DNA from 4 places in the Ruegeria sp. CH6 genome. Region 1 is predicted to be linked to each of the others. Evidence: riboswitches for the same ligand, from Rfam matches in the RefSeq annotation. Region 1 holds a riboswitch; each other region holds the start of a gene.

Region 1 (5,893 bases):
AAATCTGCCCGATCTTTTCGATGTCGTTCAGGATCGGCTCGATGGTCAAAGGTACATCCTTCGGATGCGCTTCCTTGCAGGATGCGTCAACCAGGTAGGTACCGATAGCCAGATCATGCCATTTCTGCGCTGATCCAAGGTTGTCTTCGGAAAATGCGGACCCAAAACCCGCGAACAGAAAATCCGGCTCATTGGCCAGCACCACCTCTGCGGCCGGGTATTTCTCGGCCAGGACCGGGACGGACTCAAACGCCGCTTTCCACTGGGCTGGCATTTCATCGTCCAGATAAGCGGTACCAACCATCGAACCTTCAAGCCCAAGCGCCAGCATCACTTCGGTCGCTTGCTGGTTCAGGGTAATCGCCCGCGTTGGCGCCTTGTCGAAGGTGTAATCGATCCCGCAGCTTTGTACGGTGACCGGATCGGCCTGGGCTGTAGCCGCGACAAATCCAAGCGGCACGATGAATTTATGCAGGTTCATGTGTATCTCCTATTTGATGAATAAGCAGTGATCGAGGAGTGGTTCCAGCGCAAAGCGCCTGAGAAACAAAGGTCCGGATGTCGTCTAGGTTCTCCACGCGATACCAATCGCCGTGTGGATAGTGGACGATCACTGGCCCCGCATTGCAGGGAAACAGGCAGCCGGTTGTGGTCACCAGACATTCAGAGCTTTTACCTGCATGGCCGAGTTCTTTTTTAAGCGCATCCACCAGATTGGGGGCGTCTTTCAGGTGACATCGCGGGCCTGCACAGACGAATAGATGGTGGCGAAAGGCAGGAGGGCTGTCCCACCCTTTGCCGAGCTCACCGGAAGGTTTCGGCCTAATCGGTTTCAGCAGAACATCTGCATTTGCGGCAGCCCGAATGACGTCTGAATCCATTTGCAGCGGTTTGGCGAAGAACAGCTCAGGTGCGGTTTTTGCCCGCCTGTGCAACCAGCTTGCTGCCGCATTTGGCAACCAGTTTTCGAGGCTCTGGGAAAACGGCAAACCAATTGGACGCAACTCGATGCGCTTGGCTCCCTGCTCCGTGAGATCATCTAGAGCATGCCAAAGCCCATCACCGGATGCCTCCAACCTGACAGCACGGGCTTCTGTAGGCGCGGCCTCAATCAGAGCGTTTGCAAGGTGGCGGAACCGGGATTGGCTGACGTAATTTGCCGAAATCAAATAGATAAATGCGTCCATCTCTGCCCCGAAACAGGAGGCAGGTCGGCACAATGCACTGGCCCGAAGATATCCATCATCTCATCCTCCTCGGGCCCTCCGCCCGGTTGGTTACATCCTGATGATGGCAGGTCTCCTGACTTGCGGATCAAAGCTTGCCGTCCCTTCCCGGATCTTGGGCGATCCAGTGGCTCTGACGGGTTGCTCACCGCTTACAGTTGCGGGGGCAGTTTCGGATTTGGACAAACGTCCGCACCGAATTCCCTTTTATCCTTGCGGCAATCACCTCAAGGAACCATCACGGCGAAAAAACACAAGCAAAGTTGATTCGACAAGAGTACGTGCTGGCTGATCGCTGGTATTTTGCCAGAACCTGCACGAGCGGACAAAGAAGTTCGCTACACTTCACTCTATATATTGACAACTTGCCCTGGTGAAACCCAATATAGTGTTGCTTCGGTTCTTTCGATTCCTGTCGAAAGCTAAGAGGGAAACCGGTGAAAAACCGGCGCTGCCCCCGCAACTGTGAGCGGAGAGTTCGGCTGAACACGCCACTGAAAGCACGCTTTTGGGAAGGCCAGACCGAACGATGATCCGCGAGCCAGGAGACCTGCCGCAAGCTCGAATGATAACCACGAACGGAGGGTTCGGGGGCGTTTGACGGGCCTGTTTGCCCATGGCGTCCTCGGCTTTGATTAAAAGGACAGAGGATAAATGAGCATTACCGTATATTCCAAACCCGCCTGCGTACAATGCACCGCGACCACCCGAGCGTTGGATGCAAAAGGCATCAATTATGATGTCGTGGACCTGACGCAGGACGACAGCGCCATGACCCATGTGACCGAGCTGGGTTATCGCCAGGCACCAGTCGTTGTGGCCGGCAGTGACCACTGGTCGGGCTTCCGCCCCGACATGATCGCCCAACTGGCCTGATCCATGGCAGCGCCGATCCCGGCGCTGGTCTACTTCTCATCGAAATCCGGAAACACCCACCGCTTTGTTTCGCGGCTGGGCCTGACCTCTTTCCGCATTCCGAATGGAATGGACCCGCTGCCTGACCCCGGACACGCCTATGTGCTGATCAGCCCCACCTATGCCGATGGCGAAGGACGTGGGGCGGTTCCGAAACAGGTGATCCGGTTTCTGAACGAACCGGACAGACGCGCCGGGATCGTTGGGGTGATCGGCACAGGCAACCGCAATTTCGGTGCGACCTACGCTTTGGCCGGTCGCATTATCGCCCAGAAATGCAACGTACCGCTGCTCTACACGTTTGAGCTGGCCGGAACAGAGACCGACATCGCCCGCGTCCGCGCCGGGCTGGAAAAACTAGGGAGACACCAATGCTCGACAGCAGCATAAACGAGCAGGACTATCACGCGCTGAACGCGATGCTGAACCTCTATGATGGTGAGGGGAAGATCCGCTTTGACGCTGACCGCATGGCCGCTCGGCAATACTTCCTTCAGAACGTGAACCAGAACACCGTGTTCTTCCATTCGTTGGATGAAAAGCTGGGATACCTGGTGTCCGAAGGCTACTATGAAGAGGCCGTGCTGGACCAGTATTCCAAGAACTTCATGCGCAAGATCTGGGATGCGGCTTATGCCAAGAAGTTCCGTTTCCCGACCTTTCTGGGCGCGTTCAAGTATTATACCTCGTATACGCTGAAAACCCGCGACGGACAGCGCTATCTTGAGCGCTATGAGGATCGCGTTGTCATGACCGCGCTGGCACTGGCGCGTGGGGATGAGGCGCTGGCGATGTCCTTCATGGAGGAAATCCTCGATGGCCGGTTCCAGCCTGCCACGCCGACCTTCCTGAACGCAGGCAAAGCTTCACGCGGTGAGTTGATCTCGTGCTTCCTACTGCGGTTGGAAGACAACATGGAGAGCATCGGGCGCGGCATCAACTCGGCCCTGCAACTGTCCAAGCGCGGCGGAGGTGTGGCGCTGCTGCTGACCAACATCCGCGAGCACGGCGCACCGATCAAAGGAATTGAGAACCAGTCCTCCGGCGTGATCCCGGTAATGAAACTGCTGGAAGACAGCTTCTCCTACGCCAACCAACTGGGTGCGCGGCAAGGCGCGGGTGCAGTCTATCTGAACGCGCACCACCCGGACATCATGCGGTTCCTCGACACCAAGCGCGAAAACGCGGACGAGAAAATCCGCATCAAGACGCTGAGCCTTGGCGTGGTGATCCCTGACATCACTTTCGAACTGGCGAAGAAGAACGCCGATATGTACCTGTTCTCGCCCCATGACGTGGAAAAGGTCTATGGCGTGCCGCTCTCGGAAATCTCGGTGACCGAGAAGTATCACGAGATGGTCGATGACAAGCGAATCCGTAAATCCAAAGTCAACGCGCGGGAATTCTTCCAGACCATTGCCGAGATTCAGTTCGAATCCGGTTATCCATACGTGATGTTCGAAGACACGGTGAACCGGATGAACCCCATCGCGGGCAGGATCAACATGTCGAACCTGTGTTCCGAGATTTTGCAGGTCAATGAAGCATCCGAATTCAACGATGACCTCAGCTATTCGCATCTGGGCACGGATATCTCCTGCAACCTCGGCTCGCTGAACATTGCCAAGACAATGGATGGCGGCGATCTGGGACGCACTGTTGGCGCTGCGATCCGCGCGCTGACGGCGGTGTCCGAAATGTCGGCAATCGACTCGGTGCCGTCGGTGCGTCGGGGCAACGATGAAAGCCACGCGATCGGTCTGGGCCAGATGAACCTGCACGGATTTCTGGCGCGGGAACATATCCACTATGGCTCGGCCGAAGGTGTTGAGTTCACATCGGTGTACTTCGCGGCCACGGCCTATCACGCGATCCGCACCTCCTGCGAACTGGCGCAGGAACGCAAGACGTCGTTCAAAGGGTTCGAAGACTCTGGCTATGCCTCAGGCGCATTCTTTGACAAATATACAACCCGTGACTGGCTGCCCGAAAGTGATCGGGTGAAGGCTCTGTTCGATGGAATGACTCTGCCCACGCGTGACGATTGGGCGGCGCTGAAGGCGGACGCGATGAAACACGGGCTGTATAACCGCAACCTTCAGGCCGTACCGCCAACCGGGTCGATCAGCTATATCAACAACTCGACCTCGTCGATCCACCCGATCGTGTCCAAGATCGAAATCCGCAAAGAGGGCAAGATCGGCCGTGTCTATTATCCAGCGGCTTTCATGGATAACGACAACCTCGAATACTACCGCGATGCCTATGAGATCGGCCCAGAGGCGCTGATCGACACCTACGCGGCGGCCACCGAACATGTGGATCAGGGCCTGTCGCTGACGCTGTTCTTCCCGTCCGAGGCCACGACCCGCGATATCAACCGCGCCCAGATCTACGCGTGGAAGAAGGGCATCAAAACCATCTACTACGTGCGTCTGCGCCAGGAGGCCCTTGAAGGGACCGAGGTGCAGGGCTGCGTATCCTGCTCGCTGTAAGGGGAAACGATATGAAAGATATGATCCAAACCAAAATCCCCCGCGCCATCAATTGGAACCGGCTGGAGGATGACAAGGACCTTGAAGTCTGGAACCGCCTGACGGTCAATTTCTGGCTGCCGGAAAAGGTGCCGCTGTCCAACGATATCCAAAGCTGGGCGACGCTGACGGACCACGAAAAGCAGCTGACCATCCGCGTCTTCACCGGTCTGACCCTGCTGGACACGATCCAGAACACGGTCGGCGCCCCTGCCTTGATGCCAGATGCCGTGACGCCCCACGAAGAGGCCGTGCTGACCAACATCGCCTTCATGGAGGCGGTGCATGCGCGCAGCTATTCCTCGATCTTCTCAACATTGTGTTCGACCAAGGAGATCGACGAGGCCTTCCGCTGGTCCGAAGAAAACCCGCATCTGCGGGCCAAGGCCGAGGCAATCCTGAACACCTACGCGCCCGGAAACGATCCTTTGAAACGCAAGATCGCGTCGGTGTTTCTGGAAAGCTTCCTGTTCTATTCCGGCTTCTACCTTCCAATGTATTGGTCTAGTCGCGCCAAGCTGACCAACACCGCCGACCTGATCCGGCTGATTATCCGGGATGAGGCGGTTCATGGTTATTACATCGGGTATAAGTTCCAGCGCGGGTATGAGAAGCTGTCCGAGACGGAACAGCAGGAACTGAAGGACTATGGCTTTGGTCTGATGTTCGAACTCTACGGCATCGAAAACCAGTACACCGAAGAGCTGTATGACGAGATCGGCCTGACCGAGGATGTGAAAGTGTTCCTGCATTACAATGCCAACAAGGCGTTGCAGAACCTGGGTTTCGAAGCCCTGTTCCCGCCCGAAGTCTCCGAAGTGAACCCGGCCATTCTGGCGGCACTTAGCCCCGACAGTGAAAACCACGACTTCTTTTCGGGCTCAGGCTCGTCTTATGTCATTGGCAAGGCTGTCGCCACTGAAGACGAGGATTGGGACTTCTGATGCCGAAAGACACGTTAGCAATCGTCAAGGAATGGCACGAGGCGTTCGACGTACCGGTCGTTGACGCCCCGTCGATTCCCAATGAGCGCGCGCAGATGCGGCTCGCGATCCTCGAAGAGGAAGTGGCCGAGCTGCGTACTGCAGTCGAGGCTGGTGATCTGATTGAAGTTCTGGATGCGCTTTGCGACATTCAATACGTGCTTGACGGAACGTTTCTCGAGTTTGGCCTGCACGGCTTCAAGCAGGAAGCGATGGATGAGGTTCATGCCTCAAA
Region 2 (5,893 bases), on a different contig from region 1:
AGATCTTGATCGCTTCATAGGTCGTATTCAGATCCATCCCTGCAGCCTTGGCAGTGACCAGGGCTTCGGCACAGGTGATCAGGTTGGCGGTAGCCAGATAGTTGGTCAGCACTTTCAGAACCGAAGCAGATCCCAGCTCACCGGTATGCAGAATGCGGCGCCCCATGGTCGTCAGAAAGGGCAAAATCCGTTCAAATGTTGCGCGATCACATCCGGCAAAAATCGAAATATTGCCAGTAGCAGCGCGATGGCATCCCCCGGAAACAGGGCAATCTACTGCGGCGCCACCGCGTTCGATCACCATGGCACCCAACCGTTTCACCTCGGCCTCATCAGTGGTGGACATCTCCATCCAGATCTTGCCCGGACCAACCTCTGGCAGCATTTCCTGCATCACGGCATCCGATGCCGCAGGGGATGGCAAGCAGGTGATAACCGCATCACAATCCCGCATCAGTTGCGCCGGACCTTCAGCAGCCTTGGCACCCTGCGCAACAAATTCAGCAACCAGATCCGTGTTCAGATCATGAACTGTCAAATCAACTCCGTTGCGCAGCAACGAACCCGAGAGCTTACCTCCCACATTCCCAAGACCGATAAATCCAACCTTCATTGCGAATCCTCCCTATGGGCTATGCCCGAACCGTTTTCACGCGGAGTATTCACCTTGATAACCCGCAAATGAAACGAATAATAATCGAGCTTATGGGCAAAAATTTTTGGTGATAAATGGATCGTCTACCAAACCCTTCCTGGCTGCGTAGTTTCGAAGCTGCCGCTCGCCATCTGAATTTCACTGCTACCGCGCAAGAGCTGGGTCTGACACAAACCGCAGTATCCCTGCATATCCGTTCATTGGAAGCCGAGTTGGGCCAACCTCTTTTCACTCGACAGGCAAGACGACTGGAATTGACCGAGCTTGGCCAGTCCTATGCTTTGACCGTTCGGCGCGCTCTGTCTAACATAACCCTTTCGACCAACAGTTTGTTTGGCCCAGCTTCTCAGCAGACGCTGACCGTTCGTGCGGCAATTTCAACCATGACTTATTGGCTGGCTGCCGAACTACCTGAATTCACCAGCCAACATCCCGACATCCCTGTGCGATTGGTGACTCACATCTGGAATGACACCATGGGTTCCAGCGATGTGGATATCGATATTCGGCTGGGCTATGGCGACTGGCCGGGGCTCAGGTCAGAGAAACTTTCGGATGAATTCCTTGTTCCGGTTTGCAGATCCGGCACTGCAGCGCCTAGCAAGACAGAGTTCCGTGAAAGTCCTCTGATCCATATCCTTGGATATGAAGACAACTGGGCGCGATACTTTGAAGCGCATGGCATTCACCAGCCTGAACTTCAGTCTCAATATTCGGCGGATACAACGGTCACCGCGTTGCAACTTGTGATGGCGGGGGCAGGCTACGCCACAATCCTTGAACGCTTTGCCCGGAATGCGATTGCGCAGGGTGCGCCCTTGCAGATCGCCGGACCACCGATTCCCTTTGCTCAGTCCCATTACCTGATCCGCTCAGATGGCGCGCCCCGCCCGACGGCCTCTGCCCGCCTCTTTGAGACCTGGTTGCAAGAACGGATCAAAGCGGATGCCGCTGACTGACCACTGCAAGTCGCTTTTCCATCCCGGTGATCTGAGAGCGCCTCCATTCGCTTGACAACGCCCCTTTGCTTGCCGCATGTCCCTTTCGTTGGTGTCTGTGCAAGCAGATGAAAAGGGAATGCATCAGCGGTATGGAATGCCGTCAAATGCAGCCGCCCCCGCGACCGTGACCGGAGAAGGTGCCCAAAGCCACTGGCCTGCAGGCCGGGAAGGCAGGACACCTGCCAGAGGATACCTCTGACATCCGCAAGCCGGGAGACCTGCCAACGCCCGAAGACCAGACCGGACGGGGTGTTCCGGTGTCGGGCCAAGGCCCGCGCATACCCCGTCCCCCGAAAACCGTGAAGGGGGGATGAGAGACGTGACCGAGACGATACCAGTTGAACTGCTGGTCTGCACCACCTGCCGGCGTGGCCTTCCTGTCGAGGAAGATGACCAGCGCCCCGGCACATTATTGCATAAAGCGCTGACCGAGGCCGAGCTGCCAGATGGCATTGATCTTAAGGCCGTTGAATGCCTTTCGAACTGCGATCAGGGGTGTTCGATCGTACTGCGTGGCGGACCATCCCGCTGGACCTTTGTGTATGAGAACCTCAACGAAACCGACCACGTCGAGACCATCGTCGAAGGCGTCACCAAATATCTCGCCACCGAAGACGGCCTTGTGAAATGGCGTGAGCGCCCTGAACATTTCCGCAAAAACTGTGCGGCCCGCATTCCCCCGATTGGAGCCCTGAAATGAGCAACCTCGAAAAACTTCCCGTTACTGTAATCACTGGCTTTCTGGGCTCGGGCAAAACCACACTGGTCAAGCACCTGATGCAGAACCCGCAGGGCAAACGTCTGGCCGTTGTTGTCAATGAATTCGGTGACGTTGGCGTCGATGGCGACATCCTGAAATCCTGCGCAATTCCCGATTGCCCGGCGGAAAACATCATGGAACTGGCAAATGGCTGCATCTGCTGCACCGTGGCCGATGATTTCATCCCAACTATCGAAGCGCTGATGGCGCTGGAACCGCGCCCCGATCACATCCTGATTGAAACCTCCGGACTCGCGCTGCCCAAGCCGCTGCTGAAGGCATTCGACTGGCCGGATATCCGTTCCAAGATCACCGTTGACGGCGTGATCGCTCTGGCCGATGCCGAGGCCGTCGCCGCCGGGCGCTTCGCTCCGAATGTCGAAGCCGTGGACGCCCAGCGCCTGGCCGATGACTCGATCGACCACGAAACGCCTCTGTCCGAGGTGTTCGAAGACCAGATCTCCTGCGCCGATATCATCCTGCTGACCAAGCCCGATCTGGCCGGTCCCGAGGGTGTTGCCAAGGCCAAAGAGATCATCGCAGCCGAGGCCCCTCGCCCGCTGCCTGTGGTAGAAGTCGCCGAAGGCGCCGTAGACGTGCGCGTTGTTCTGGGCCTCGAAGCCGCTGCCGAGGATGACATGGACGCCCGCCCAAGCCATCACGACGGACACCACGATCACGAGCATGACGATTTCGAAAGCATCATCGTCGAGTTGCCGGAACAGACCGACCCAACCGATCTGGTTGCCAAAATCGAACGCCTGGCGACTGAGCTGAACATCCTGCGCGTCAAAGGCTATGCCGCCGTTCAGGGCAAACCGATGCGTCTGCTGGTTCAGGCTGTTGGTGCCCGCGTCCGTCACCAATACGACCGCCCATGGGAACCCGGCGAGGAACGCCGCTCGCGTTTGGTGGTGATCGCCGAGCATGACGACATCAAAGAGGCTGCGATCCGTGATATCCTCGTAGGTGTAGCTGAGGCTGCCGAGTAAGCCATGCATGTCGTCTTCCGCGAAAGCCACGGGTTAGAAGAAACTGAAACCCCAACCGATCTGGGCCAGAGCCCAGCGGATCTGGTGGTGCTGTCCTTTTCGGACAGCGACCTTGGCGCTTTTGCGGCGGGCTGGCATCGCGGTGGCGGGGCCGAAGGGCGTATGCCGTCGATGCGGCTGGCCAATCTGACGGCGTTGAAGCACCCTCTGTCCGTCGACACCTATGTCGAACAGACACTTGAGGGGGCCAAGGGTATTCTGATCCGCCTGATCGGTGGTGTGCCCTACTGGTCCTACGGTCTGCAGCAGGTTTTGGCTTTGGCACAGACCAAAGGTATCGCGCTGGCGGTTCTGCCTGCCGACGGGCGCGAGGATACGCGGCTGGATGACTATTCCACCCTGCCCGTCTCAACCCTGAGACGGCTCGCGCATCTCTGTGACACCGGTGGAGAAGTGGCCGCGCAAGCTGCCTTGGCTCAGATGGCTCTGGCCGCGGGGCTTTATGCCGGGCCGGTGATGGGTGCAAAAACCCTGCCAGAATCCGGAGCTTGGTGCCCCGATCGTGGCGTTATCCCGGTAGACAAGGCCTTCTCGGGCGACGCGAAACGCATCCTAGTGAGCTTCTATCGGGCCTATCTGACCTCGGCGGACACCGCGCCGGTCGCAGCTTTGATCCGCAGCCTACGAGACCGTGGTCTGGACGCGATTGGGCTGTTCGCGCCATCTTTGAAAGCGCCCGCAGCCGCCGATTGGCTGCGCGAACAGGTTGTTGCCCTGAACCCATCCGCAATCATCAATGCTACCTCGTTCTCGGGCAAAGGCACGTCGGGGACATCCCCCTTGGACGCTGCTAATGTGCCAGTGTTTCAGGTTGCTCTGGCGACCTCGCGCCGCAAAGCATGGGCTGAGGCGGAACGCGGCCTTTCGCCCGCCGACCTCGCCATGCATGTGGTTTTGCCCGAAGTGGATGGGCGCATCTCGGCAGGTATCGCTTCTTTCAAAGAGCCCGGCAAACGCGACCCGCACCTTGAGTATTCTCGCTTTGCCCACCGGGCTGAACCTGAACGGATCGAAGCAATCATCGACCGTGTGACCGGTTGGCTAAATCTGAACGACCGTCCCAAAGCAGATCAGGTGCCTGCTCTGGTGCTGTCCACATATCCCGGTAAGGACTGGCAGATGGCCCATGCGGTGGGCCTTGATGCACTGGCCTCGGCCGAGGCGATGTTGTCCGATTTGCAGGGTGAAGGCTATGACACTGCACCCGCAGAGCCGATTGCCGAAACTCTGCTGGACGCCCGCATATCGTGGCCGCTGCAGGATTACCGAACCGCGCTTGCCCAATTGCCAGAGCGATTACGTTCAGATCTGAAAACCGTCTGGGGCAACCCTGAAGATGACCCGGTATTCACCGATGGCGCGTTTCACTTCACTGCCGTGCGCCGGGGCAAAGCGCTGGTCGCGCTTCAGCCTGAACGCGGCACGCCTGAATTGCGCGATGACGACTACCATGACCTGTCGCGCACCCCGCGCCACAGCTACGTCGCGTTCTATCTGTGGCTACGCAAAAGCCTTGGTGCCGATGCGCTGATCCATATCGGCGCACACGGCACGCTGGAATGGCTGCCAGGCAAGTCGGTCGCCCTTTCCGACGAGTGCTGGCCAGAAGTTCTGATCCGCGATCTTCCGGTGATCTATCCCTTCATCGTCAATGACCCCGGCGAGGCCGCGCAGGCCAAGCGCCGCATCGGGGCGGTCACGCTGGGCCATATCCCGCCCCCAATGAAGGAAAGCGGCACGCCGGATCGGATGGTTCGGCTTGAATCGCTGCTGGATGAGTTCTCGAACGCAGACGGGCTTGACCCTAAACGCCGAGACCGCTTGCAGGAAGATATCCGCGACGAGGCTCAGGCCATCGGGCTCGAACGCGACCTTGGTCTGGATCAGGCCACCTGCACCGCCGAGGCAATCACCCGCATCGACCGATTTGTCTGCGACATCAAGGAAAGCCAGTTTGGCGACGGTTTGCACATCTTTGGCCGGGTGCCTGAGGTGACGGGCAATTTCGACCCTGCGCCTTCGGCCCATGCCGAACGCAGCGCCCTGATCGACGCACTGGCCGGGAAACGAATCGAGGCCGGACCGTCGGGCTCACCCTATCGCGGACGCTCGGATGTGCTGCCCACTGGGCGGAACCTATACACAACTGACCCGCGTTCGGTTCCGACCCGTGCCGCATACACCCAAGGCGTGAAACTGGCCGAGGAACTGGTGCGCCGGCATCTGCAGGAAGAAGGCGATTATCCCAAGGGGTTGATCGTCGACCTGTGGGGTTCTGCCACCATGCGGACTGCTGGCGAGGAATTCGCCATGGCCCTGCACCTGCTGGGCGTGAAACCGGTTTGGGACAAGGGATCCGAGCGGGTTTCCGGCATCGAGGTGCTGCCGATTACCGACCTCAGCCGCCCGCGTTTGGATGTCACTC
Region 3 (5,893 bases), on a different contig from region 1:
CACGATACCCACGGGCAGTTCCTGTGGTGCCAGCAGAAGTCTGGACAGAATGTCTGAGAGGGTCAGCAGCACGGCTCCTACAAGCGCCGCCGTTATCAACAGGTTCTTGTGAAGTGGCCCGGCAATACCGCGTGCAATGTGCGGGACCATAAGGCCGACGAACCCGATCACGCCCGCCACAGATACAAACGCTGCCGTCGCCAAAGCTGCTGCAAAGAACAGTCTGTATCGCAGTCCTTTGACAGGTATGCCCAGAGTCGAAGCGGTGAAGTCTCCGGTCAGCAGCGCATCCAGCCATCGGCTGCGGTAGAGTGCATAGGCTAGGATCAGGCCAAGCCCTGCAAGGACAAGAGGGAAGGTTTCCCACCGCGCCAATCCAAGCCCGCCCAGCATCCAGAAAATCACGGAATGGGCTGCTCGGTTGTCGCCGGCAAAGATCAGATAGTTGGTAATTGCCGAGAACAGGAATGAGACCGAAAGCCCGGCAAGGATCAGTTTTTCCGGTGCACTTGTGCGTAAGCTCTGCACCAAAGCCAGAACAACCCCGGATGCGATGAGACCACCGCAAAAGGCTGCAAGCGGCAAGGTCCAGATGCCCAGAACATCGCCGGTAACGGTGATAACCAGAACTGCACCTGCGGCAGCGCCAGAGGACAGGCCGAACAGGAACGGGTCGGCAAGATCGTTTCGGGTGGTGGTCTGAAGCACGACCCCGACAACACCAAGGCCCGCGCCGATGACAGCAGCAAAAAGAGCGCGTGGTAAACGCAGGTCGAACACGATCCGATGCAGCGGGGACATGTCGCCTTCGCTGATGCCAGTGCCAAGCGAAATGGCGGTCAGGACGTCCGCAACAGGGATCGGCGTGGTGCCATAGATTGTCGACACCAGCAAAAGGGCGACCAGAACGGCCGCCCCCAGCAGTGTTGTCCGGCCCAACGGGCCCATTCAGTTGATCTCGGCGTGCATTTCGCGCGCCATTTTCTCGATCGCTTCGATGTTTGCCGGTCCAGGTGTCAGCTCTTCGTAGCGCAGACCGATCCAGCGTTCATTCTTGACTGCGTCGGTCTGGGACATCACGGGGTGCTCCTGCAGGAATTTGAAGGTATCCGCAGCGCCGTTGCCGGTCTGGTAGTCCAGCAGAACCAGGAATTCAGGGTTCGTGGCGGCGACGGCCTCCCACGAGGTGCGGCCCCAGCTGGTGTCCAGATCATGGGTTACGTTTTCGCCACCAGCGGCAGTGATCATCGCGTCAGGGATTGCGAACTTGCCCGCGGTAAAAGGCGCATCAGCCGGACCATCCAGCAGGAAGACGCGGGGTTTCGCCAGATCTGCGGTTTTGGCTTCGATGGCAGACAGCTGGCCTTTCCAGCCATCGACCAGTGCTTCGGCCTTGTCCTCAACATGCATGACTTTGCCCAGACGCAGAACGTCATCGAACAACAGGTCCATGCTGGCTTCAGGCCGGTCCTTGTTCAGATGCACGCAGCTTTCGGTCAGGACCATGGTCTTGATACCAAAGGGGGCCAGCGTGTCCGGAGTGACTTCGCCGCCGGGCTTCATGCCATAGTACCACCCGGCAAAGAAAAGATCGGGTTCTACTGCTACCAGATTTTCGACAGTGGGGTATTTCGGCGCCAGTTCGGGGATGTCACCGCGCAGCGTATCGAATTCCGGGCTGGTCTTGTACCATCCAGTGATGCCAGTCAGGCCGACGATCTTGTCCTGCAGGCCAAGCGCAAAGGCCATGTCGGTCATGTTCATGTCGTGCACGACCAGCCGTTCGGGCGTTGAGTCAAAAACAAGCGGTTCGCCGCAATTGTCTACGGTGACCTCATGTGCGGCCGCACTGGTGGCGAGGCCGGTGATCAGCGCCACGGGCCAGAGTTTCAGGTTCATGGAAAGCTCCTGTCAGTTTGTAAGCTTGGTTTTTCGGATGTCGAGTGCGGGGATCACCCGGTCTTCGTGTTGAAAACACAGGTATTCGACGCCAAAGGTTTCGCGCACGCGCTGTGGCGTCAGGATGTTGCTGACTGGTCCAAAACCCGTCAGTCGGGTGGATTTCATCAACGCAACATGGGTGGCGAACTCAGGGATCATGACCAGATCGTGGACGATCATGACCACGGTGATACCAAGATCGGCGACCAGCGAGAGCATGCGCCCCTTGGCATCGGGATCCAGATGGTTGGTGGGTTCGTCCAGAAACAGCAGCGACGGGTTTTGGGCCAAAGCGCGCGCAATATGAGCGCGCTGACGCTCGCCTCCTGATAGGGTCGACATCTGCTTGCCTGCCAGATGATGCAGCTCGGTCAGGTCAAATATCCTGTCCAATGCCTGTTTATGTTCATCTGCAGATCGGTCGCCTTTGATGGGAATCTGCCCCAAGGCTACGTAATCTCTCAGTCGTAACCGTCCATCGGGCAGTTCCTGCTGGCTTACAACAGCGATGGTCCGGGCGCGGTCCTGAGGCGATAGCGATCGCAGGCTTTGACCGCGTATCAGTACATCCCCAAGCGCGATGGTTTCGACACCACATAGCAGGTTCAGCAGGGTGGTTTTGCCCGCGCCGTTCGGGCCTGCGATGGCCAGTACTGATCCCTCGTCCAGATCAAAGGACACACCCTGCAGCAGCACATCACCGTTCAATGCATAGTACTCGAGATTTTCGGCAACCAGAAATGTCATGCCTGACCTCCAGACAAGATGCGCGGCATGCGCGACAAGGTTTTGGTGTAAAGGGCAGGGGGTCTGTCCGTGGCATTGGTCCAGCCGTCGGCGCTGTCCTGATATTGCCAGGCAAACGCGGCCAGCGCTTCAATGTCCTGCGCTGAACTAATGCGACCGAACAGGTATTGCGCTTTGTCCGCAGCCTGAAAGCCAACGGTCGTAGGATGTGAACAGCCAGCCATGCAGGAAACCCCTCGGATTGCGAAGCAGGACGGAAGCTTGTCCGCAATCGCCGTTCGAAGCGCATCGGCACTGTCCGAGCCCTGACAGGTCTCGCAAATCAACAGGAAATGATCAGAGTTTTCAGGCATTACGCGCTCCACTTACTGACAATCCGGGTGATAAGCAATGTAATAACGTAACAAGTAATTTATTACAGCTCGGATTTGCGATGCTGTGCCACTGCCGGTTTTGAAAATACAAAGCGAAGAGTTTATTTGCTTCCGGCATGGTCCGCTCCACTTGTTGCCAAGTGCGGACAGAAGGTGCCGTATATGTACACACGCAGATTACGCGCCATCAAAGCCTCCTTCCAGGACGCCCCGCCCCGGGTTGGTTAAACATCTGATGGCAGGTCTCCTGACTTGCGGGTCGATGCTTGGCCAACCTTCCCGGCCTTTGGGCCAGTGGTCTTTTGGCTTCGCTCTCCGCCTACAGTTGCGGGGGCAGTCACGGCATTGGTACGCAGAACGCACCGCACCGTATTCCCATTTTCATCCCTCGGACAAACCGCCGGGAACCATCTCGTGTCAGCTAGTCTGGTGTCGATAGCGTTGTCAAGCGCCAGCTGAAGGCTTGGTCAACGCAGGGATAGGTTTTTACTTCACGACCCGAAGCATCGGCCGGCGGGTGGTGTCGCCGCGTCGGTCGCTACCGGTCGGAAAGCGATTGGCAAGCGTCAGACCAGCCTGAATCAGATGGGGATCCGGATAGCCGCCTGTAACAAGGTTGACGGCATCGCGCGCTTCGGGCGTGTTGTCGCGCCGCATGTGATGCAGCATCTTCATCAGCGCAAGCTCATCGCATGTCAGTGACCCACGCTGTTCAAGGCAAAGCGGGTCGTTGAAGGCCAGCCCCGCCGGGCGGCAATGCAATGTGACCTTGACGATTTTATAGATCAGATGCGCGATGTTCAGGCCCTGATCAACGCCCCAGCGTTCGATGGCCGTGGAATAGGCGTGTTGCCACGATTGCGTATCGGGATCGGCAAAACTGAGGATGAAGTGTCGCATAACAGGCAACAGTCCCAGCTCAAAATCATCGAAGTCTGGTCTGCCCGCAGCTGGTCTGTCGCCGTTTGATCCATAGACTGAAAAGCTCATGCGCGCTTCCTTTCAGAATTTGGGGAATGCGCCGACAGGCTGAGCACGTTTTCCGGCAGCTCATCTGCGGTCAGTTCTGTTTGTGGGCGGGGTGCGGTGGCATGTGCAGGGAACCGCAGGTCGGCTTCGATGGCCTCGCGGAGTTTCGGTTTCAATGCACATCCATGTCGGCTGGCAACAGCATCCATGGCCAGCAGGTCAGCAAGCGATTTTGTCATTATCTGGTTGTCTCTTGGTCAGCGTCGGGCAGGGCGGTGACCGGGCGTGAATCCAGAGAATCTGACTAGGTCGGTGCTTAACTGACAAAAATAGTCGGAAAAAGCAATAAGGAAAAGACGGACCGGTTGCGACGGCCCGTCTTCCGGCGGGAAAACCCGCCTTCCAAGGCGAAAGCCAACCCTGCGAACCTGGGTCAGCTAACTGATGGGGTTATCAGCCGCCGTTGGAATTCGCGAGCGCAGGCTGGGCAAAGTCATTCGCTTCAGGGGTCAGATCCTGCGCGCCGGTGCCCGGCATCAGTTCGAAGCCAAGATCGAACTGATCGAGTGTCGAAGCCAGTTGTGCCACGATCTCGGTATCGCCTTCAGATTTGGCGGTGCCATCTGCCAGCATGTCGGTCAGCTTACGTTCGCCGGTCATGACCTTTTCTAGATCAGCGCGGTTCAGACTGATCGACAGGTCGGCGTTTTCCGCAGTCTGGTCAACGATATGGGTCAGGGTGGCGTTGCTCATTTCAACCACAATGTTTTCATCGCGATCCGGAATCGACAGGTTGATGGTGAACTCCATGTCGGCCGCTTTTTCGCTGTTGACGCGGATGCCGAGAAAATCCAGCCACATGGTGGTCTGCATCGCCTTGATCGTGTCCGGACCGGTGGTCTCGATGGTGGCGCCCTGCGGGATACCGTTGCGCAGTTCATAGGCCGCGCCCAGGAATGAGTTGCGAACCGACGGGCTTTCCTTTTGGTACCCGATCTGCTCGAACGCGTCGGCAAGCAGGTCTTTGGCAGCCTGGTTCTGCGGTTCGGCATAAACCAGTTTGTTGAGGATCTCGGTCGCCTCCAAATACTTGCCGGCATCGACCAGTTCTTGCCCTTTCGCCATGATCGGTTCGGCCCCGCCCATCATCTCGACAAACAACGGAGCGCTGTCTTCGGGCGAAAGCGGTGTCAGCGTGGTCGGGTTAGCATCCCAATACCCCAGGTATCGGTTGATAACCGCACGGCTGTTATGCTCGACGGAACCGTGATAGCTGCGCGCCGCCCATTGCTGCTGCAGGCTTTCCGGTACCTCATAGACATTGTGCACCTCATTGATGGTGACACCCTTGTTGGCGAGGTTCAGAACGCCGTTGTTGAGGTTGGCATAGGTATCGCGCTGCGCCCGCATCACTTCCTGAATGCGGTCATTGCCGAACCGTGGCCAGGAGTGAGAAGCAAACATCACCTCTGCCTCCTGGCCGAACTCGTACAACGCATCGTTGATGTGCTTAGACCAGCTCAGCGCATCGCGGACCAGTGCACCGCGCAGGGTGTAGATATTGTGGATCGTGCCGGTGATGTTTTCCGCCGCCCAGAAGGCCTTGAGGTCTGGGAAATAGGTGTTCATCTCGGCAGGGGCTTCGGTGCCGGGCGTGTTCTGGAAGATCATACGGACACCATCAATGGTGATCTCTTCATAATCGTCCGAGACATAGCGGGTTGGCTCGATCAGGCCGGTGGTCCCGGCCGAGATGTTCTTACCGATCGACTGATCCACGTGACCATAGGGGTTACGCGGCAGCAGCACGCCATATTGGAAGAACAGGCGGCGGTTCATCACGTTGCCTGCATAGACGTTCT
Region 4 (5,893 bases), on a different contig from region 1:
AACGAGTCCCGCTTGGGTCGATGTCCAGCCTCTCACTTACCGCCAATTCGGCGATCAATCCGCAGCCAAAGGAGGGCTTTGATGATTGTAGTACAAATCCCTCAGGCAGTGCGGCGCTGATCTAGCGGACACTTCCGACTGCCTGAACACATCACCCACGGATGCGCGTGCGCCATCTGTGCGGCTTGCTGTTTCTGAACACAGGCAGATCAATGTCCCTTACACTGTCGGACCTCGGATGGTCCTCTCACTTTGCCGCGCAATATGCGGCTGATCCAACATACACTCCCTATCGCGTGAGCGCAGTTCACCGTGACCGTCTGATCGGAATGCATCCTGACGGCGAAGCAACATTGCTAAGTAACAACCAATCTACTGGTGATTTTGCTGTCGGTGATTGGGTTTTGGTCGATGAACACATGCGTATCCAACGACTGCTGGACAGGCGCAGCCTGCTAAAACGCCGGGCCGCAGGCACCAGTGCTGGAATCCAGTTGATTGCGGCCAACGTCGACGTTCTGTTCATCGTCAGTTCCTGTAACGCAGACTTTAACCTGCCTCGGCTGGAACGATACTTGGCACTTGCACATCAGGCTGGTTGTTATCCAGTGATCGTGCTGACCAAGGCAGACACGTGCGATGATCCGAAAGACTATGTTTCACGCGCAGAATCACTGGCACTCTTTCTGACGGTTGTGCCAGTGAATGCCCATGATGACGATGACGTGCGACAGGTCCTGAATTGGTGTCCAAAAGGGCAAACTGCGGCTCTGATCGGCTCATCAGGTGTAGGTAAAACCACACTGACTAACGCTATGACTGGCGCAAACGAAGCTACCGCGGAGATACGTGAAGATGATGCCCGTGGACGACACACGACGACCTCGCGCGAGCTGCACCAGATGCGTAACGGCGGTTGGCTGATCGACACCCCCGGTATGCGCGCCCTGCGTCTGCTGGATGCTCAAGAAGGGGTCGATGAAGTATTCTCGGATATCGTCGAACTTGCCGAAACCTGTCGCTTTGCGGATTGCAGCCACGAAACCGAACCAGGTTGCGCGATCCAGGAAGCCATCAGCGCCGGCGAGCTCGACCCGGCGCGTCTAGAGCGATGGAGGAAGCTGCGACGCGAGGATCGGCGTAACTCTGAAACAATCGCGCAGTCGCGCGCACGTGACAAAGCCTTTGGGAAAATGGTGCGATCCGTGATGCAGGATAAGAAATCACGCAAACGGTTCTGAAGGAAAGGGCACCGCCATGCGGTGCCCTATTTCACGCGATCAACCGGGGCCAAACCGCAGAGTTGCGACGGGCAAACGCCCCGATGTGCCCCACACCCTTGAGGCCAAAATCGCCGGGCTTCAACAGGTGACGTCTGGCAGCAGGCCCGTAGGCATCTGCAAGTCGCCAAACTGCATCCGGCGGCACCATCTCATCATCCTCAAATGTAAGAACGTCGACGGGCGCATCCGAACGCGACCAATCCGCTTCAGGCAGTGTAACTCCGGTCTCGGGCAAATAGCTTTGAGGCGCGGTACACCACTTTCGCCACTGCCAGTACACTTTTGGTGGCAGGTCAGCTCCAAACCCAACCAACTTACCCGGCAGATATCCCTTCAGGCGCACGATCAGGGGAGCGTGACCATACCAGAACAACATAGCCAATGCACGATATGGCCAGGGATGATCGGATACGGTCACCAGTCCCGAGCAGACACAAATCATCCGGTCAATCTGTTCGATTTCCGGCTGGACCGGACCCAACATCCCGCCAACCGAATGACCAATCACCCAGAGCTTGGCATCCGGAAATCTTCTGCGCATCTCAGCACGGGCCGCTGGCATATCGACAAGAGCCCAATCGGCCATGGTCACGTCGCTGTCCTGCAAGCGCCCCGAAAGGGAATGGCCAAAATCGCGGTAGTCGTATGTAAGGCAGGCAATACCCTGCTCGGCAGCCAGCCACTGTGCAAAATGCCTGTAGTAATCGCGTGGCACGCCGGTGGCGCTGTTCAGAACCACAACTGTATCAGGCTCGGTCGCAGGCAGGAACAGACGGGCAGACAGCGTCGCTGAACCAGCCGGAAACTGAAAATCCTCGATGAGCGCATTCTGCTGGCTGTCCAACATTGCATCCTCCAACCAAGTCTGGACCAATCAGTCTAATGATTCCATCTGGACCATTTGGTCTAGTGCTGTCAATATCGATGAAAGATGACCAAACGTCCGCTACCAACCCGAGATCGCCTGATCCAGACCGCCGCCGAGCTGTTCCAGCGCTCGGGGTACAACGGCGTTGGGTTGTCCGAATTGCTGGCAGAGGCGCAGGCCCCCAAAGGCTCGCTTTACCATCATTTTCCAAAGGGAAAGTCCGATCTGGCCCTTGCTGCGGCAAGCTGGGCGTCAGACGGAATGCTGGAACTGATTGCGGTCTCTTTCAAAGACGCACGCGACTTTCGCGATGGTATTGAAACCCTGTGCCACAAGATCGCAAAGCTCTTTGACAAATCCGGTCGCTGGGAGACCTGCCCTATATCCGCCACCCTGTTCGAGGGGCCGGAGAACCAACTTTTCAGGGATCACGCATACCGCCTGTACGAAAGCTGGATTGCGCAGGTCCGCGGGCATGCCGAACGCTTTGGCGTCGATCATCCTCAGGAAACCGCCGATACACTGTTCATTATGCTTCAGGGCGGATGGCAACTGGCCCGCGCGCGTCGAAATTCGGATGTATTGCGCAACCTGCCGAGGTTTCTGCCCGCCAACGTTCTCTGAAGCGTACTGAACGCGGCGGAATGCAGCTTGACTCAAGCCGACCACAAGCATTAGCGGTTAGGCGATGGTTCTCGTATCGGACTGGTACGGGATGAAAAGGGAACACGGTGCGGTCCTGCCCGAAACGTTGGAATGGACCTATGCCGCGACTGCCCCCGCAACTGTAGGCGGAGAGCAATGCCGAAATGCCACTGGCCAATTGGCTGGGAAGGTCGGCGAAGCGATGACCCGCAAGTCAGGAGACCTGCCATCGGAACTGAAACCGAAACTCGGGCGGGGTGTCCGGGCAGGGTCTGACCGCATTGCGTAGTCCAGCCTGTACCAAGCCCCCGTCTCACGCGCGGAGGGCGCAACATGATCTGGAAGAACGAGACACACGAATTTACGGCTACAGTTTGCCAACGGACAGGCAAAACCTGCCCCGCGCTGGCCAGGATGGCCCGTGCTATGGCGCAGGCCATGACAACAGCTGGACCAATAGCAACGCGAGAATTCGAAATCGAAGGCAGCAGCGAGCTGACCCACTGCCCGGATGGTTGCACCGCCCGCTTTCGCGCGGGACCTGATCAGATCAGGTTTTTTTGCGGTTCAGATACGTCCGTCGAGACCAACGCGCTGGATGAATATGCAGACATGATGTTTGGCTCAGCAAATACCGCTTTGCCTTCCAGCATTCTATCCAGTCCACCATATGCGCTACTTGAGGCCAATGCGCTCGTCCCAAGGCAAAATGTCGATATCAGCCAGCACGCGGCTGCATGATTCAGTGCTCGAGCTGCGGCTGAGCTGCCGATGTCGCCCAGTTTAGCTGATCATCAGTTTCAACTGCACATGGCCGCACCTTGCGTAACCTCTGGAGTGCGTTTTCGGGTCTTTCACCGCATTCGATCATCAGACGAAGCACAATCATCCCCGACCGTCCGCAGCCACCGCGACAATGAACCAGTACCCGTCCTCCGCCCGAGAGTGCATGTCGAGCTGCTGCGCTGGTCTCGGTCCACAGCTCATTGATTTCTGGTGACGGCGCACCGAAATCGGTCACCGGCAAATGCGCCCATCGACTAGCCCGGCTTTGAATATCGCTGCCGAAATCACCTGCGCCGAGCTGCACCATCTCGGCCTCAGTTGTCATCGAAATGACAAGACCTGGCTTCCAGTTCGCTATCAGATCCAAATCGCCGGAATAGTCGCCGTCTTTGCCGGGTATCGACGTCAGCGCGAGCGTGCCATTTCCAACCTGCAGAGCATAGATCACCAGCTGAGACACAAATTACTCCTCCTAAGAAATGGCATGCAACAGAACTCAGTTTTTCGAAATCGGTCCGGCCAGCTTATGCGCATCGGCTGGTATTCCCAAACGAAATTCGTGCCTGTGCGCTGTGGACGTAAGCCGCGGGGACAACTACGCTGCATCCTTGATACGAATCCGCCAGAGCAGACATGACCGACACACCCAGCCCCGCCTATCAGGTCCTAGCCCGAAAATACCGCCCAGAAACCTTTGCTGATCTCGTCGGCCAGGATGCCATGGTGCGCACGCTGAAAAACGCGTTCGAGGCCGACCGGATCGCGCAGGCCTTTATCATGACCGGCATTCGCGGAACGGGCAAAACGACCACCGCTCGGATCATTGCAAAGGGCATGAACTGCATTGGCCCCGATGGTAATGGCGGACCAACGACTGAACCTTGCGGGAAATGCGAACACTGCGTTGCGATCATGGAAGGCCGCCACGTCGACGTGATGGAAATGGACGCCGCAAGTCGGACCGGCGTCAATGATATCCGGGAAATCATCGACAGCGTGCGCTACCGCGCCGCCAGTGCCCGCTACAAGATTTACATCATCGACGAAGTTCACATGCTTTCGACCAGTGCATTCAACGCGCTGCTCAAGACGCTCGAGGAACCACCCGAGCACGTAAAGTTCATCTTTGCGACGACCGAAATTCGCAAGGTCCCGGTCACCGTTCTTTCCCGGTGTCAGCGCTTCGATCTGAGGCGTATCGAGCCAGAAGACATGATTGGCCTGCTGAAAAAAATTGCCGGGTCAGAGAACGCTCAGATCGCCGAAGATGCGCTGGCTTTGATCACCCGCGCTGCAGAAGGTTCCGCGCGCGATGCGACGTCACTGCTGGATCAGGCGATTTCGCACGGCGCTGGCGAAACCAGTGCGGATCAGGTTCGCGCAATGCTGGGCCTTGCGGATCGGGGACGGGTTCTTGATCTGATTGACATGATCTTGCGCGGCGATGCGGCAAGTGCACTGACTGAGCTTGGTGCCCAATATGCCGAAGGGGCTGATCCGCTGGCGGTACTGAGGGATCTGGCCGAAATTACTCATTGGGTTTCCGTCGTTAAAATCACACCGGACGCGGCCGAAGACCCAACCGTTTCGCCAGACGAACGCGCACGTGGCCAGCAAATGGCCGAAGCCCTGCCGATGCGGGTGCTGACGCGCATGTGGCAAATGCTGTTGAAAGCGCTCGAGGAAGTTGCCGCCGCGCCCAATGCGATGATGGCAGCGGAGATGGCTGTCATCCGTCTGACCCATGTTGCCGACCTGCCAAGCCCCGAAGAACTGATTAAACGGCTGCAGGATGCTCCTCCACCGCCAGTTGGTGGGCCGGGTGGTGGCGTACCGGTGCCTAGCAATGGTGCCCCGGTTGCGCAAGCACACACCCCCGCGACACCTGCCTATGCATCGCCACCGCGTGGCAACGGCGGCGCGCCTTCAGCCGCGTTGGCGCAGGATGTTCAGGCAGCGCTGGCGCGCTATCCGAGCTTCGAGCATGTGGTCGAACTGATCCGGTCGAACCGGGATGTCAAATTGCTGGTCGAGGTGGAAAATGGGGTTCGGCTGGTATCCTACCAACCCGGCCGAATAGAATTCACGCCAGCATCGCAAGCACCTGCCGATCTTGCCGCCAGGCTAGGATCGTCTCTGCAACGCTGGACCGGTAATCGCTGGGCTGTTTCCATTGTATCCGACGGAGAGGCGCCGACAATCGCCGAACTGAGGGATGCGGCAGAACTGGCTCTGAAAACAGAGGCAGAGGCGCACCCCCTGGTTCAGGCGGTCCTTGCACAGTTTCCCAAGGCGAAGATCACCAAGATCG

Evidence for each region. A riboswitch is a leader RNA that binds a small molecule or an ion and turns the genes downstream of it on or off. The one in region 1 is predicted to bind cobalamin.
Region 2: linked by a shared signal. The riboswitch ahead of ACR0CW_RS04595 (DUF1636 family protein) and the one ahead of nrdH (glutaredoxin-like protein NrdH) in region 1 are both predicted to bind cobalamin.
Region 3: linked by a shared signal. The riboswitch ahead of ACR0CW_RS11980 (DUF1636 family protein) and the one ahead of nrdH (glutaredoxin-like protein NrdH) in region 1 are both predicted to bind cobalamin.
Region 4: linked by a shared signal. The riboswitch ahead of ACR0CW_RS21370 (hypothetical protein) and the one ahead of nrdH (glutaredoxin-like protein NrdH) in region 1 are both predicted to bind cobalamin.

What each region holds. Positions count from the first base shown of each region.
Region 1 is NZ_JBQFQS010000003.1:440,608-446,500, reverse strand. It holds gene ACR0CW_RS10805 (ABC transporter substrate-binding protein) at 1-481, opposite strand, end outside; gene ACR0CW_RS10800 ((2Fe-2S) ferredoxin domain-containing protein) at 468-1,187, opposite strand; cobalamin riboswitch at 1,276-1,481, opposite strand; cobalamin riboswitch at 1,607-1,798, shown strand; gene nrdH (glutaredoxin-like protein NrdH) at 1,881-2,102, shown strand; gene nrdI (class Ib ribonucleoside-diphosphate reductase assembly flavoprotein NrdI) at 2,118-2,531, shown strand; gene nrdE (class 1b ribonucleoside-diphosphate reductase subunit alpha) at 2,513-4,636, shown strand; gene nrdF (class 1b ribonucleoside-diphosphate reductase subunit beta) at 4,648-5,619, shown strand; gene ACR0CW_RS10775 (pyrophosphohydrolase domain-containing protein) at 5,619-5,893, shown strand, end outside.
Region 2 is NZ_JBQFQS010000002.1:63,318-69,210, reverse strand. It holds gene ACR0CW_RS04605 (NAD(P)-dependent oxidoreductase) at 1-613, opposite strand, end outside; gene ACR0CW_RS04600 (LysR substrate-binding domain-containing protein) at 730-1,614, shown strand; cobalamin riboswitch at 1,687-1,896, shown strand; gene ACR0CW_RS04595 (DUF1636 family protein) at 1,967-2,356, shown strand; gene cobW (cobalamin biosynthesis protein CobW) at 2,353-3,408, shown strand; gene cobN (cobaltochelatase subunit CobN) at 3,412-5,893, shown strand, end outside.
Region 3 is NZ_JBQFQS010000004.1:237,970-243,862, reverse strand. It holds gene ACR0CW_RS11995 (FecCD family ABC transporter permease) at 1-948, opposite strand, end outside; gene ACR0CW_RS11990 (ABC transporter substrate-binding protein) at 949-1,899, opposite strand; gene ACR0CW_RS11985 (ABC transporter ATP-binding protein) at 1,912-2,688, opposite strand; gene ACR0CW_RS11980 (DUF1636 family protein) at 2,685-3,041, opposite strand; cobalamin riboswitch at 3,283-3,489, opposite strand; gene ACR0CW_RS11975 (hypothetical protein) at 3,549-4,052, opposite strand; gene ACR0CW_RS11970 (hypothetical protein) at 4,049-4,270, opposite strand; gene ACR0CW_RS11965 (alkyl/aryl-sulfatase) at 4,485-5,893, opposite strand, start outside.
Region 4 is NZ_JBQFQS010000019.1:7,793-13,685, reverse strand. It holds RNA gene ffs (signal recognition particle sRNA small type) at 1-38, shown strand, start outside; gene rsgA (ribosome small subunit-dependent GTPase A) at 213-1,241, shown strand; gene ACR0CW_RS21380 (alpha/beta hydrolase family protein) at 1,273-2,130, opposite strand; gene ACR0CW_RS21375 (TetR/AcrR family transcriptional regulator) at 2,215-2,775, shown strand; cobalamin riboswitch at 2,824-3,041, shown strand; gene ACR0CW_RS21370 (hypothetical protein) at 3,130-3,537, shown strand; gene ACR0CW_RS21365 (protein-tyrosine phosphatase family protein) at 3,539-4,042, opposite strand; gene ACR0CW_RS21360 (DNA polymerase III subunit gamma/tau) at 4,216-5,893, shown strand, end outside.